DNA from 2 places in the Arthrobacter sp. NPDC058127 genome. Region 2 is predicted to be linked to the other one. Evidence: predicted binding sites of a transcription regulator. Region 2 holds the regulator's gene; the other holds the start of a gene.

Region 1 (7,935 bases), on a different contig from region 2:
AGTCTAATGCAGGGGCGGTACGGTACCGCATGATGGGAACCGCAAGGTAAAACAGGAAACCAGCTGTTGCTAATGAGAATGATTTGCATCTATGATAGTTGACATGCATCTTTCTGTTGTCAGCTCACTGGACAGCCAATGCCGCGAAGCAGCCACCGCCAGGCTTGGGCGGACCCACCGCGATTCGGTGGTGGTCCTTCACGACCTCCTGGACGGTTCCGTCGTTTTGCGGAGGGTTTTCCGCGACGGCGAACTGGTGGAGCGGGCACAAACCGTCTTGGAGCACGGTTGCCTCAGCTGCACGGTCCGCCTTGATGTTGTCCCGACGGCGGAACGCCTCGCGTCCTCCGGCCATGACCACATCGTCCTGGGCCTGCCACCGGGTGTCTCCGTGGAGATGGCGGTGGCCGAACTCAAACGGGGCCTTGAGCGGCCTGCCGTCATCGACAACGCCGTGTTGGCGATCGATCCCTCCGGCCTGGAAGACCATATCTGGGACAAACACACGCTGTATGAATCCGGCTTCACGGCCATGCCCGAAGATGACCGCACCAGCGGAGAATTTCTCATTGGGGAATTGAGCCACGCGGATACTGTCATGGTGCACGCCGGTCTGGGGGCAGAGCTCACCGGCTTGCGCCCGGACTCAAGCGAGGCCTGGACCCACGGCGTGGAACTTCTTGGGCAGCTTGCGCCGCACGCAGCCATTTCCGCGGGCGACGACGACTTCCGGCCCGGCTGCTACGACGGCGCCGAGGCTCTCGCGAGACTCCGTCGTGGTTCCGTGAGGGTGCCGCTCGAGGAGGAGTCGGGGAGTTTCCGGACAGTGCTCCACAAAGTGGAGCGTCCGCTTCATCCGGGGCGCTTCCAGGAGGCGCTACCCAAGTTGGCCGAGGGATGCCACTGGATGCGGGGCCGCTTGTGGATTGCTTCGGCGGCCAAGGTTCGGATCGCGGTGCAGGGAATCGGGCCGCGTGTTTGGCTCGAGAGCACTGGCGAGTGGCTTGCGGACGCCGGCGCCGGCCCTGTCCTCGACGGCAAAGGGCTGCAGCACGGAAAGGCACTCCACGACGTCGACGCCGTTCTCGACTGGCACCCCCGCTTTGGTGACCGCGGCACTGTGCTGGCCGTGACCGGACGAGGGGAGGACCTCGACGCCGCGGAAATCCGGGCCCTGCTGGACAGTTGTGCACTAAGCGAAGCGGAGCTGCGGCACGGCTTCGCCGGACTCGAGGACCCTTTTGAACTCGAATCCACCCTTTAGCCGAGCTCCAGCCTCGGTGGAACAAAGCCCGAATCAAACAAGTCAAAACCCGAGAAGGAGAACCCCATGAAAGTCAGGAACTCGTTGCGTGCCCTCAAGAAGATCCCCGGCGCTCAAGTGATCCGCCGGCGCGGCCGCACCTTTGTCATCAACAAGCTGAATCCGCGCTTCAAGGCGCGCCAAGGCTAGCTCCCCGTCTAGGCTGGGCAGAGAACCCGCTACGCGAAGGAAGCCCCGTTATGCCGATCCTCAATAAAGACATGACGCTCTGTATTTCTCTCTCTGCCCGGCCAAGCAATAACGGAACGCGTTTCCACAACTTCCTGTACGAAGCGCTCGGCCTGAATTGGATCTACAAGGCCTTCGCTCCCACCGACCTCCCGAACGCGATCGCCGGCGTGCGCGGCCTGGGCATCCGCGGCTGTGCCGTCTCGATGCCTTACAAGGAAGACGTCATCGCCCTCGTCGACCGGATGGATGCTTCGGCCGCCGCTATCGACTCGGTCAACACGATCGTGAACGACGCCGGCGTGCTGACGGCCTACAACACGGACTACACCGCGATCGCCCAGCTGATCGAGCGCAACGCGATCGACCCGGCGTCGTCCGTGCTGCTCCGCGGGTCCGGCGGTATGGCCAAGGCCACCGCGGCGGCCTTCCGCGACGCCGGATTCTCCCGCGTTACTGTGGTTGCCCGGAACGAAAAGCTCGGGCAGTCCCTCGCAGGACTCTACGGCTTCGGCTGGCAGGCCGAACTGGGGGAGTCGACGGCGGAGGTCCTCGTCAACGTCACACCGATCGGCATGGCCGGCGGACCCGAGTCCGGCTCGCTGTCCTTCCCCGAAGCGGCGGTGGCGGCCGCGCAGGTAGTGTTCGACGTCGTCGCCCTCCCCTCCGAAACGCCGCTCATCAAGGCCGGCCGTGCGGCAGGAAAGACCGTGATCAGCGGCGCCGAGGTAGCCACCATCCAGGCGCTCGAACAGTTCGTGCTCTACACGGGCATCACGCCCACGCCGGAGCAGGTGGCCGCTGCCGAGGAGTTCACCCGCGCCCAATAGGGCACCACGGCCCAGAGACCAGCTCAGGCAGCCGCTACCGGCTCCACCACAACAGCCACCTTTTCCTCGCCGATCCTGGTGAGGACCAGGGTGGCTGTTTTGTTGCCGCGGCCTTTTGCCGAGCCCTTTCCAGCCGGCAGCAACTGTTTGCGCAGTTCCTCAGGGGTGACGGAGGTGCCGCGCTTCTTGATGTCCAGGACCCCGACGCCGTTGGCCTTCACCCACGCTTTGAGGGCCTTGATGTTCAACGGCATGACTTCCAGGACTTTGTAGGCGCGGGCGAACGGTGTCTCAACCAGTTCCGGAGCGCAGATATAGGCGATGTGTTGGTCCACCAAGTGGCCGCCGAGCCGGAGTGCGACATCGGCCACCAGGCCCGCACGGATCACCGCCCCGTCCGGTTCGTACAGGTATCCCTCCACGGGCCCGACGTCGGGCACCGGGCCGCCGTCGAAATCTTCGCCGCTGGTGATCTCGGCTGCGCCCTGGGGCCCGAGCACCAAGGCCGCGCGGCGGATGCCCGGACGGGCGACGTCGTTGAACCACAGCGTTACTTCCGTGACGTCCCCTCCCACCGAAACCCACTGTGCCTCGCAGTCGGCCGGAACCGATTCGTGCGGCATTCCCGGGCCCATCTTGACCCCGACGGACTTGCCGGTAGCGGCAAGCGATTCAACGAAGGACAACGGCGGCGAGAACGCCTCCGGATCCCAGATCCGTTTGGTACCCGACGACGACGTCGTGCGGCGCGCCGGATCGAGCCACACGCCGTCGACCCCGTCGAGGGACACGGACGTGGCGTCAGAGTGCACCACCGACGCATGCGGGAAAGGCATGAGGTTGATGGTGGCGCACGCTGCGGTAGTCTCATCCAGTTCCACGGCGGTGACCTTGATGTCCATGGAGGCCATCGCCATGGAGTCGGCTCCAAGCCCGCAGCCGAGGTCCGCTACGTGCTGCGTGCCCGCCTTGGCGAATCGCTCGGCGTGCCTGGCTGCCACATTGAGCCGGGTGGCCTGTTCCAGGCCCGCCTGGGTGAAGAGCATCTGCCGGGCGAATTCTCCGAACTTGGCCTCGGCCCGCGTGCGGAGCCTGGACTGGGTGAGGACGGCCGCCACGAGTGCGGGGGAGTGGCCATCTTTGCGCAGGCGCGCATTGAGGGCGAACGCTTCGCCGTCACGGTATGGTCCCAAGGATGCCAGCAGTTCCCAACCCTCCGTTGTCAGCAAGGGGGCAATCTGGTCCGGGGGTGTGTCAGCCATGGGAACTAGCCTAGTGCTCGCCCGTCATACAGTGCGGAGGGGGAGCCGGGAGCACCCGGGCGGATAGGGTTGATGCCATGGAAGACAACCCAGTACGCCAGCCTGACGACGCCAATGGTTCTCCCTTTGCCCCCGATAAACGCCCGTTCGCCGGAAATCTCTCCAAGTATGCCCGCCCCGCGCTCATCGTGGGTGCCTTGATCGCCATTGTCTGCATCGCGCTGTTGATCATTATTTTCTTCCTCGACTCCTTCAACGCTGCCACCTACTCGATGACCGGAAAGAGCGTCCAGGACGCCACGGATGAGGCCCGGGAGATCCGCGACACCTACACCGGTGCGCGCATCGGAGCGATCGTCGGGCTGGTGGTGTTCGGCGTCGTCGCGCTCGCCAGCGGCGTAGTGCTCTACCTGAACCGCGGAAACGCGCCGAAGGAAGAGTACGACGACGGTGAGGACGTTGACTTCGACGACCTCGCCGGGCAATGAGCTACTTGAGCCGGAAGCGGCTCTTGGGACGTTCACCCGTGACGGAATTCTGGCACTCGCCTTGACCGAGTGCTAATGCTTACATAGAGTCTTGATTAGCACTCTCCCTAGGCGGGTGCTAATCATGCCGCCAGGCACTTACCGGCACCGCGACGACGGTAAGCACGCCACGGCACCCCTGGTTTGATAGTCCATGTACTACCTCACGTAAAGGAGAGATCCGAGTGTCGGTCTCCATTAAGCCTCTCGAGGATCGCATTGTTGTCCGCCCGCTCGAAGCAGAGCAGACCACGGCTTCCGGCCTGGTCATCCCGGACACTGCACAGGAAAAGCCGCAGGAAGGCGAAGTTGTTGCAGTTGGCCCCGGCCGCTTCGATGACAACGGCAACCGCGTCCCCGTCGACGTAACCGTCGGCGACGTCGTCATCTACTCCAAGTACGGCGGAACTGAAGTCAAGACCGGCGGCAACGAATACCTCGTTCTGTCCGCCCGCGACGTTCTGGCGATCGTCGTTAAGTAATTCCCTGGATCCCGCATCGCAGATCGAGTCGGACTTCTTCCGGTCGAATCAGCGGTGCGGGTTTTCCGTCTTGAAAGGACACAACCATGGCAAAGCAGCTTGCGTTTAACGACGCTGCCCGTCGCTCGCTCGAAGCAGGCATTGACAAGCTCGCCAACACCGTCAAGGTCACCCTTGGCCCGCGTGGCCGCAACGTCGTTCTGGACAAGAAGTGGGGCGCTCCCACCATCACCAACGACGGCGTGACGATCGCCCGCGAAGTCGAACTCGACGACCCGTATGAGAACCTTGGCGCGCAGCTGGCCAAGGAAGTCGCCACCAAGACCAATGACGTCGCTGGCGACGGCACCACCACGGCCACCGTGCTGGCACAGGCACTCGTCAAGGAAGGCCTGCGCAACGTTGCCGCCGGAGCCGCCCCTGGCGAAATCAAGCGCGGTATCGAGGTTTCCGTCCAGGCCGTGGCTGCCCGCCTCCTGGAGAACGCCCGCGAAGTAGAAGGCACCCAGGTTGCCAGCGTTGCCGCGATCTCCGCCCAGAGCGATGAGGTTGGCGAGCTTCTCGCCGAGGCGTTCGGCAAGGTCGGCAAGGATGGCGTCATCACCATCGAAGAGTCCTCCACCACGCAGACCGAACTGGTCCTCACCGAGGGCATGCAGTTCGACAAGGGCTACCTGTCCCCGTACTTCGTCACTGACGCGGAACGCCAGGAAGCCGTTCTGGAAGACGCGCTCATCCTGATCAACCAGGGCAAGATCTCCTCGCTGCAGGAATTCCTGCCGCTCCTTGAGAAGGCCCTGCAGGCTGCCAAGCCGCTCTTCATCATCGCTGAGGACATCGACGGCGAGGCACTGTCCACGCTGATCGTGAACCGTATCCGTGGCACCCTGAACGTCGTTGCCGTCAAGGCCCCGGGCTTCGGCGACCGCCGCAAGGCCATGCTGCAGGACATTGCCACACTGACCGGCGCACAGGTTGTCTCCCCGGAGCTCGGCCTGTCCCTGGACCAGGTTGGCCTCGAGGTCCTCGGCAGTGCCCGCCGGATCACCGTCACCAAGGACAACACCACCATCGTTGACGGCGCTGGCACGCCCGAGGACGTCGCAGCACGCGTCGCCCAGATCCGCGCCGAGCTGACCCGCACCGACTCCGACTGGGACCGGGAAAAGCTGCAGGAAAGGCTGGCAAAGCTGGCCGGCGGCATCGGCGTCATCAAGGTCGGCGCAGCCACCGAAGTCGAGCTCAAGGAAAAGAAGCACCGCATCGAGGACGCAGTGTCCTCCACGCGTGCGGCCCTTGAGGAAGGCATCGTCTCCGGCGGTGGATCCGCCCTCATCCACGCGCTCAAGGCACTGGACGAGGACGCCGCAGTCAAGGCCCTGGAAGGTGACGCGGCTGCCGCCGTCGGCATCGTCCGCCGCGCCCTGACCCAGCCTCTTCGCTGGATCGCCCAGAACGCCGGCTTCGACGGCTACGTCGTCGTCGCCAAGGTTGCCGAGCTGGAAGACAACCACGGATTCAACGCGAAGTCCGGCGTGTACGAGGACCTGATCGCCGCTGGCGTGATCGACCCCGTCAAGGTCACCCGCTCCGCGCTCCAGAACGCCGCGTCCATCGCAGCCCTGGTTCTCACCACCGAGACCCTGGTTGTCGAGAAGCCGGCCGAGGAAGACGAGCACGCAGGCCACAGCCACTAGTCCCCACCGCCTCCCTAGCCTTGCTTCGCTTCGGCCAGGGAACCCGGGCGGCGTGGGCCCAGACCGCCTCCCTAGCCTTGCTTCGCTTCGGCCAGGGAACCCGGGCGGCGTGGGCCCAGACCGCCTCCCTAGCCTCGCTTCGCTTCGGCCAGGGAACCCGGGCGGCGTGGGCCCAGCTGCGTGAAAGAAGGCCCGGTCCCCCTCAGGGGGCCGGGCCTCTTGCATGTACGCCCCTGACCACTTTCGCTCCCGAATACGAGCCCACAGTTGGCACTCGGCATTCGTCCTGTGAACGTCCAGCCGGGCATGACCTAATTGAGTGATGGATGCTTCTCGGATGGATTTCCGATTCGCATTGAACATTACGAATCAGTAAGATTTATGGTTCGATCTAGGTCATTGAGGGGCATTGTGGTGTCAACTGCGCAAGCGACGGCTACAACCAAGGAGCAGCGTCGTTCCAGTGACACAGGGCGAAAGTCGAAGTTTCGGCCCGAAATTCAAGGCCTTCGCTCCCTTGCAGTGCTCATGGTGGTTACGTACCACGTGTGGTTCGGCAGGGTTTCCGGCGGTGTAGATGTCTTCCTTCTGGTCTCCGCCTTCTTGATGACATTGCAGTTCACAAACCGTTATGCGCACCACCGGCCCATGGATCTGCTGAGGCACTGGCTTCACCTGTTCCGGCGGCTGCTTCCGGCCACTGTCGTGGTTCTCCTGGGTACCTTGGCTGCCATCTTCTTGGTACTCCCCAAGACCCGTTGGGCAGCTTTGGTTGACCAGGTCTGGGCGTCCCTTTTCTACGTCCAGAACTGGCTGCTCCAACGGGAGGCCGTCAACTACTACGCCGCCGACCGCAGCCAGGCGAGTCCGCTGCAGCATTTCTGGTCCCTTTCGATTCAAGGCCAGGTCTTCATCCTTTGGCCGGTCATTTTCGCGCTCGTCGCCTTGGTCTGCAGAAAGTATGGCCTTCGTTACAGGGTTGCCCTGACCTATGTGTTCGGGCTGATCTTCCTGGTGTCGCTCACCTACTCGATCATTGCCACGGCGTCGAACCAAACGACTGCCTACTTTGATACCTTCGCCAGGCTGTGGGAGTTCGCCCTCGGAACGCTGGCCGCCCTTGTATTGCCGGTGCTGAAGATTTCGAAGACCGTGCGCGTGGTGATGGGGTGGGCCGGCGTTGTCGCCATGCTGAGCTGCGGGATTGTGCTTCAGGTCCAGACGGCGTTCCCGGGCTTCGTGGCCCTCTGGCCCACCTTGGCAGCGGCCTGCGTTATTGCCGCAGGCCAGACCGGTAGCCGTTTCGGAGTGGACCGGATCCTGAGCTCCAGGCCTCTTGTCCGTCTGGGCGACAACTCCTACGCGCTGTACCTGTGGCATTGGCCGTTGCTGGTCATCTCCCTCATCTGGACTGGAAAAGACCACGCCGGCTGGCTCTCCGGGACAGTCATCATTGCAACCGCCCTGGTTTTGGCCTTCCTGACTACCAAATTCGTCGAGAAGCCGTTCAGGGAATGGAAGTGGCCGGAAGTAAACCGCCGACGTGCCGCCGTCGCGATCGTCGCCTGCCTCACGATCGCGATAGTGCCGTTGCTCGGTTTCAATGTGCAGCAGGCAGTGACCGCCAAAATCGCCATGGACCAAG
Region 2 (7,935 bases):
GGACAAGGCCAAGAAGTAATGCGGCTTTTCGCCCGGAACGCTGCGGGACAGGCTCACCCTGGAGCGACGCGCACAGGACGGGCCCGGAGGGAATTCCGTGCCTAGCGTTCTTCCCCTCGGGGATCCGGCACCTGCGGACGGCCTCTTGCCTCCGCAGGTGCTCGACGGCGTCGATTCACGCAAGTTCGGACTGTACGTCCACATACCCTTCTGCGCCGTGCGTTGCGGATACTGCGATTTCAACACCTACACTGCCACCGAGCTTGGTGGCGGCGCCTCCCAGGACGCCTACGCGTCCACTGCCATTTCGGAAGTGGAGTTCGCCGTCCGGGCCATGGAAGCCTCAGGGCTGCCTCAGCGGCCCCTGAGCACAGTGTTCTTCGGCGGCGGCACACCGACCCTGCTGCCTGCTGAAGATCTCGCACGCATCCTGACGGCCGCCGTCGGGCACTGGGGACTGGAAGCGGGAGCCGAAGTCACCACTGAAGCGAATCCGGACTCCGTGACGCCGGAATCCCTCCAACTGCTCGCCGACGCCGGCTTCACCCGGATTTCCTTCGGCATGCAGTCGGCGGTCCCGCACGTGCTCAAAGTCCTGGACCGTACGCACACACCCAGCCGGGTTCCCTTGGTTGTCCAGTGGGCGCGCGACGCCGGCCTTGCCGTGAGCCTCGACCTCATCTACGGCACTCCGGGCGAGTCCATGGCTGATTGGCAAACGTCCTTGGAGACTGCTTTGTCCTACGGTCCGGACCACATCAGTGCCTACGCGCTGATCGTGGAAGAAGGCACCAAGCTCGCGGCACAGATCCGGCGCGGAGAAGTGCCCGGGATCGACGACGACGACCACGCCGCCAAGTACGAACTCGCCGATCAGCTGATCAGCGCCGCCGGGCTGGACTGGTATGAAGTCAGCAATTGGTCCCGCACACCGGAACAGGCGTGCAAACACAACCTTGCCTACTGGCGGGGGGACGATTGGTGGGGGATCGGACCCGGCGCGCATTCCCACATGGGCGGCGTCCGCTGGTGGAACGTCAAACACCCCACCGCCTATGCCAACAGGCTCGGTAGCGGGGTCTCGCCGGCCGCTGGACGCGAAACGCTCGACGCCGGAACCCGGGAAGTGGAACGCATCATGCTGGAGGCGCGCCTCGGCACCGGGCTGCAGGTCGATGCCCTCGACAAGGTGGGTCGCCACGCCGTCGCGGGCCTCATCGCGGACGGCCTGGTTGAGCCTGGAGCAGCCTTCCAAGGACGGCTGGTCCTGACACTCAAGGGCCGGCTACTCGCGGATGCCGTGGTCCGCCGGATCCTTCCGGACTAACGTCCGGCGCGGGAACCGGCACAGGGATCGCGAAGACCCGCTACTTGATCCAGCGCAGGTTGAAGCGGTAGCGGTGCGGCTGTCCGTGGTTCACGCGGATTCCGGCCGACACCGAGAAGCAGGTCACTGCGACCCAGATTCCCGTGGCAAGGACAGCGAACAGGTTTCCCACCACCGGGAGCAAGACCAGGATGTTGGCGAGCACTGCGGCAATCGTCGGGGGCAACGTGAAGTTCAGCGCCTCCTTGGATTCCTGGGCCGTGAACGGGCCACGTTCGCGGAAGATCAAGTAGATCAGGAGCGACGGCACGCAGCCGAGGATCCCTCCGAAGTGCGCCAGGGTTGCCCACTGCCGGTCTTCCGAGGCGGTCAAGGGCAGCGCGTTGGCAGGAACGCCGTGGTACTGGGACTGGCCCGAGGCGCCGTCCCGATCGTCAGGAGCGTTGTCTGCCACAGTTTCTTCCTTCGAGTATCTATCGGTGCAGTGTTGCTGTCCCAGAATACTTGCTCGGCACGCGATCAGCCGACCAACCACCGTGCCCGAGGCAGGTAATCATCAGGGAACGGTCAGGAAATCGATGACTTCCTCCACGCGACCCAGCAAAGAGGCTTCCAAATCGGCGTAGCTGTGGACGGCGCCCAGAAGCTTTTGCCACCCCAGTCCGATGTCTTCGGCCGTCTCATGCGGCCAGCCGAACGACTTCAGGATGCCGGTCTTCCAATCAGTGCCCCGCGCGACGGTCGGCCATTGCTCGATCCCCAATACTTTGGGCCGGATTGCCTGCCAGACGTCCACATAGGGGTGACCGACGATCAGGACGTTTCCCGTGGCGCCCGGCAGCGTCATGGCGTCGGCAGCAATCCGCGACTCCTTCGAATCCGGGACCAAGTGGTCCACGAGGATCCCGAGCCGTCGGCCCGGCCCGGGGGAGAACGCGGCAATGGCCGCCTTGAGATCGTCCACGCCGTGCAAGGGCTCGACGACGATGCCCTCCACCCGGAGATCGTCTCCCCACACCTTTTCCACGAGTTCGGCGTCGTGCTTGCCTTCCACCCAGATCCGGCTTGCCTTGGCGACCTGGGCCCGCTGCCCGGCGACGCGGACGGAACCTGATGCCGTCCTACCTGCTTGCGGCGCGCCCTTGGCGGCCGGGCGTGGCGCTGGCGGCAGGAGTTTCACTGCTTGGCCCTCCAGCAGGAATCCGAAGCCGAGCCGGAACGATTTGGTCTTACCCCGACGGTCCTCAAGCACCACAATGTGCATGCCTCCGGACTTCTCCACCCTGGTCACGGCCCCGACCCAACCGGACTGAACGTCCTCGAGAACCATCCCGCGTTCAACGGGCACTTCAGGCAGTTGCCGTTTGGCCGGCGAGGAGAGGTCTTGCGGGCCCCAATTGTCGTAAGACACGGTCTTCACACCACTTTGCGCTAGGGGATCGGTCACGGTCCGTGGCATGCCGCAGGACCGCGCGGGAATCATGTTCGCCGCGAGCGGTACCAATGCTAACAACGAGGTGGCTCATACTAGACTTGTTAGCACTTGGGCATGTTGAGTGCTAACTGTTGAAATGTTGATCGGAGGTGGGCAGTGAGCGAACCACGCAAGCTTGAAGTGTTGCGCGCCATCGTGGAGGACTACGTTCACTCCCGCGAGCCCGTCGGCTCCAAAGCCTTGGTCGAACGGCACCATTTGGGAGTGTCGAGCGCCACCATCCGCAATGACATGGCCCTCCTGGAAGAAGAAGGCCTCATTGCGGCGCCCCACACGAGTGCGGGCCGCATCCCTACGGACAAGGGTTACCGCTTGTTCGTCGACCGTATTTCCGAGGTCAAGCCGCTTTCGGCTGCCGAGCGCCGGGCCATCCACTCGTTGCTTGAGGGACCCGACGACGTCGAGGACATCCTTGAGCGCACCGTCCGGCTCCTCTCCCAACTGACCAACCAGGTCGCCGTCGTACAGTATCCGCACCTGAGCCGCGCGCGCGTCCGGCACATCGAGTTTGTCCTTTTGGCGCCGCGCCAGATCCTGGTGGTGTTGATCGCCGATTCGGGCAAAGTGGAACAGGGCGTTGTGCACGCAGCGGCGGACGCCACCGACGAAGAGCTCATGGCCCTGCGCGGGCGATTCCTTGGGAGTATTTCCGGCTCCCAGCTCGACCTCATGCCGCAGGTCCTGCCCTCGGTGGTTGCCTTGTGCCCGCCGGCGCTCCGGAACCTTGCCGGCGCCCTTGCCCTCGGCCTGGAAAGGCTTGCCGAGCGGAGCCGCGACGAACGCATGGTCATGGCAGGCACGGCAAACCTGGCCCGCTCCAATGTGGACTTCCCGCTGAGCATCGGTCCGGTCCTCGAAGCGCTCGAGGAGCAGGTGGTCATGTTGCGGCTGTTGTCGGACATGGCGGAGGACCCCCGGGGCGTCACGGTGAGCATCGGGCGCGAAAACCCCTATGACGGGCTCTCCGAAGCTTCCGTCGTTGCCACGGGCTACGGTCCGGGCAGCAGCGCCAAGATCGGGATTCTTGGACCCACCCGCATGGACTATCCGAACACCATGGCGGCCGTCCGTGCCGTCGCACGCTACCTTTCCCGCATTCTGGGCGGCTGACGGCTTCGGCTGGAAACCGCCGCACAAGAAACGCAGTGTAACCGTAAAACAAGGAAGAGATACCGACTTTGAGCAGCCACTATGACGTTCTGGGCGTCTCGCCGGAAGCAACCGGCGAGGAGATCAAGAAGGCCTACCGCAAGCTCGCACGAAAGCTGCACCCCGATGTGAACCCAGGTGCCGGCGCTGCCGAGGAATTCAAGGCCGTAACTCATGCTTACGAGGTCCTCTCCGACCCCCAGAAGCGCCGCGTCTACGACGCCACCGGCAACGAGAACGGGACCGACAACGGTTTCGGCGGAGGCTACGCGGGCCAGGGATTCGCCTTCCAGGACATCTTCGACACCTTCTTCGGTGGCGGAGGTGGCGGAATGCAAGGCCCCGCATCACGCATGCGCCGGGGGCAGGACGCCCTGATCAGTGTCCGCATCGACCTGCGCGAGGCCGTCTTCGGTGTCAACAAGAAGCTTGAGGTGGACACCGCTGTCATCTGTCCCACGTGCGAGGGCTCATGCTGCCGTCCGGGCACCCACCCCGAGCGCTGCGACATCTGTGGCGGCTCGGGCCAGGTCCAGCGCGCTGTGCGCTCGATTCTCGGCCAGGTCATGACGGCCGCACCGTGTGGATCGTGCGAAGGTTTCGGTTCGATCATCAAGGATCCTTGTAATGAGTGCAGCGGCCAAGGCCGTATCCGCAGCCGCCGTTCACTGACCGTCAAGGTGCCAGGCGGCGTTGCTACCGGAACCCGCATCCAGCTATCGTCGCAAGGCGAAGCAGGTCCCGCCGGCGGACCTCCCGGTGACCTCTACGTGGAGATCCGGGTCAACAGCGATTCCACCTACATACGGGAAGGCGACGACCTTCACGCAACGCTGAGCGTTCCCATGACCGCCGCGGCATTGGGTACCGAGCTTCAGCTTGATACTTTCGATGGCCCCCAGGAGATCGACGTCAAGTCCGGCACGCAATCCGGCGAAGTCATCACCCTGCGCGGGCTCGGCGTCACCCACCTCCGCGGCTACGGCAGGGGAGACCTCAAGGTGCACCTGCACGTCGAGACGCCCGGCAAGCTCGACGCCGCACAGGAAGACTTGCTACGCCAACTGGCGAAGTTGCGCGGAGAGCAGTTCACCGAAGGCAAGCTTGTGGCCAGTGGCGGTATGTTCGCGAAGCTGCGGGATAAGCTCGGTAACCTGTAGCGGTGAGCAACCCCGTATTCTTCACAGCAGCCGGAACGCTTGACGGGCTCGGCCCTGGTGACGCTTTCGTGCTCGACGGCGCCGAAGCAAGGCACGCTGTCACCGTCAAGCGCCTTGAAATCGGCGAATCGGTCGATATCGCCGACGGTGCCGGTAAACGGCTCACGGGCACCGTGACGGAATCCGGGCAGGGAACCTTGACAGTCCTTGCCTCCACCGTCCAGGAGGAGCACCAGCCGACAGTGCGGCTCGTGTTGGTCCAGGCCCTCGCGAAAGGCGACCGGGACGAGCTTGCCGTCGAAACGGCAACGGAACTCGGGATCGACGCCGTCGTGCCCTGGCAAGCGGAACGTTCCATCGTCCGTTGGAAGGGTGACCGGGCTGCCAAAGCCCACGCCAAATGGCAATCCGTCGCCACAGCAGCCGCCAAGCAGGCGCGGCGCGCGTGGATTCCCGAGGTGCGTGCCGCCGTCGACGGCTCGGGCTTGGCCGCGGCCGTTGCCGCGGCCGATCTGGCGATCATCCTGCACGAGGACGCGAAACGCCCGTTGCGTGAGGTTCTGGAGAAGTGGCAGGGCGAGGCTTCTAACGCGGATGCCGGAGATGGACTGGAAGTCCTGCTCATCGTCGGCCCCGAGGGTGGCATTTCACCGCGCGAAGTGACCAAGCTCAGCGACGTCGGTGCCGTCACCGCACTCTTGGGCCACCACGTGCTTCGCTCGTCGACGGCGGGCCCCGCCGCCGTCGTGCTGGCCAGCGACATTCTGGGGCGCTGGTAGGAAGCCTGCCGGATCAGCGAACGTTGAACGAACGGGTATCCGTCGCGACGTCGGCGCCATCGGGGCCAACCAAGGAAACCCGCAATTCATAGCGGCCCGCTCCGAGCCCCACGGTGAGGCTGAATACCCCGCCTTGTCCCGGGACGGTCGACGCGGTTGTCTGCCCGGCAAGGTAGGACGACTTGTCGCCATTTGAGTTCTCGCGGAGGATCTGCCAATGCAGTTTCTTCGAGGGGTCCGTGCTTCGCCCGTTGAACTTGACCGGACCGGCAGGCAAGGTCAAATCCTCCTGCGGGTCAATGATCCACACAGGTGCCACCATGGTTGCGTCGCGGACCATGGGATCGCCCAGTTTGACTTGTCCGAATGCCATGTAGTCCGTGTGCCCGTCCACCAAGATGGTCACTTTGATCTGCTGTCCGGCATCGATCAGGCCGGAGCTCGCGGCCGCAGCGGTCGCGGTGTAGACGAGTTGCTGGACGGCCCGCTGAGCCATCCCGGCATCGAGATTGGAATTGAACGCGTCGCGGGATACGTCCACCGTGACCACGTTCTTACCGGAAATCGAGGTCGCCAGGCTGCCCGGATTCTGCCACGGCGTGAAGAAATCGTGATCCAACGGCTTCTGGGACATCATGATCCGCAAGGCCGTGGTGATGGGGTTCTCGTTGCCCGGGTTGTCACGGAATTCGCGGTACAGGAAGGTGTCAGTGTCGCTTCGACCGATCCAATACACGGGGATCTTGTTTGAGGCCTGGGTTGTTTCGAGCGGAGCATTGCTGTCCGGGGCCACCTGCAGGGCGGCTGTCGGGGTGGGAACCGGCGTCGTGGATCCCTGTCCCGTGCGATCGGCAATGCAACCCGACAGGAACAAGGCAGCCGTCAAGGCGGTCGCAAGCATGGCGGAACTTTTCCGGATGCGTGTGCCGTGTGAAATGCCGGCTGGCCTGGTGATGGTGGATTCCTGCTCGTGTTCGGCCGCTGTGGTGCGGGTGGAGTCGTGCGCCCGGGTGGCCGGGTACAAGGGCATTTTTGCCCATGAATCAGCTTGTCATAGTCCCGCGGGCGTCGGCTGGCGTTTCGATACTCAGGCGGCGAACTGCAATGCGATTGATACGAGGTCGATGCCGAGTTGATACCAAAGCGTTCGAATCGGCCGTCTGCAGCCCCGCCAGGCACAGGCCTGGAACGACTGCGGAGACTGGCTGGCGTAGGATTGAAAGCAATCCGAGGCCCGCGATCCTGCGCCCATCCAGCAAACGGACATCGGAGGAAATCGATGGACATCACCAAGCCGGAGGAGCACAGGCCGCGAGGCCAGCACTATGACAGAATCATTGAACGGGCGGCCCAAGGCCGGCAGCGTTGAGACAGGTCCGGCCGAGTTCCCACACTCTGTCCCGGGCGCCCGGACGGAAGTTGTCATCTTCGACAACTCGGATCAGATGGTTCAGACCCTTGGTAGCCATGACGAGGCGCTGCGCTACATCGAAGCCCAGTTCCCCGGCGTCGACTTTCATGTGCGCGGCAACGAGCTCTCCTTCAGCGGACCGTCAAGCGATGTCCCGCGGATCATGCGGCTTCTGGAGGAAGTCCGCGGCCTGGTCGGCAAGGGGACGGTCATCACCCCGGACGTGCTCCAGCAGCTAGTTTCCTTGTTGCGCAGCCAATCGCTCCAAAACCCCGTGGAAGTCCTGACTCACAACATTCTTTCCAGCCGCGGGCGCACCATACGCCCCAAGACGCTGAACCAGAAAAACTATGTCGACGCCATTGACGACAACACTGTGATCTTCGGGATCGGCCCTGCGGGCACGGGCAAAACTTATCTGGCCGTCGCCAAGGCTGTTCAGGCCCTGCAGCTCAAGGAAGTCAGCCGTATCATCCTCACGAGGCCGGCCGTCGAAGCCGGAGAGCGCCTCGGCTTCCTGCCGGGGACGCTGAGCGACAAGATCGATCCGTATCTGCGCCCTTTGTACGACGCATTGCACGACATGATGGACCCGGAATCGATCCCGCGGCTCA

The links. The regulator HrcA, encoded in region 2, represses chaperone genes, less so after heat shock. The targets are predictions, from matches to a motif close to TTNGCACTCGNNNNNNNCGAGTGCNAA.
Region 1: a site for HrcA is predicted at 4,122-4,148, ahead of groES (co-chaperone GroES). Genes of this name have one in related genera too.

What each region holds. Positions count from the first base shown of each region.
Region 1 covers NZ_JBHVTT010000002.1:493,509-501,443, forward strand. The annotation lists gene ACFVTG_RS05690 (GTP-binding protein) at 104-1,264, shown strand; gene ykgO (type B 50S ribosomal protein L36) at 1,331-1,453, shown strand; gene ACFVTG_RS05700 (shikimate 5-dehydrogenase) at 1,504-2,322, shown strand; gene ACFVTG_RS05705 (class I SAM-dependent methyltransferase) at 2,346-3,584, opposite strand; gene ACFVTG_RS05710 (hypothetical protein) at 3,662-4,072, shown strand; gene groES (co-chaperone GroES) at 4,297-4,593, shown strand; gene groL (chaperonin GroEL) at 4,680-6,290, shown strand; gene ACFVTG_RS05725 (acyltransferase family protein) at 6,672-7,935, shown strand, end outside.
Region 2 covers NZ_JBHVTT010000001.1:206,514-214,448, reverse strand. The annotation lists gene lepA (translation elongation factor 4) at 1-19, shown strand, start outside; gene hemW (radical SAM family heme chaperone HemW) at 98-1,327, shown strand; gene ACFVTG_RS01060 (DUF4870 domain-containing protein) at 1,368-1,781, opposite strand; gene ACFVTG_RS01055 (DUF3097 domain-containing protein) at 1,884-2,738, opposite strand; gene hrcA (heat-inducible transcriptional repressor HrcA) at 2,919-3,932, shown strand; gene dnaJ (molecular chaperone DnaJ) at 4,001-5,131, shown strand; gene ACFVTG_RS01040 (16S rRNA (uracil(1498)-N(3))-methyltransferase) at 5,134-5,910, shown strand; gene ACFVTG_RS01035 (GerMN domain-containing protein) at 5,924-6,940, opposite strand; gene ACFVTG_RS01030 (PhoH family protein) at 7,236-7,935, shown strand, end outside.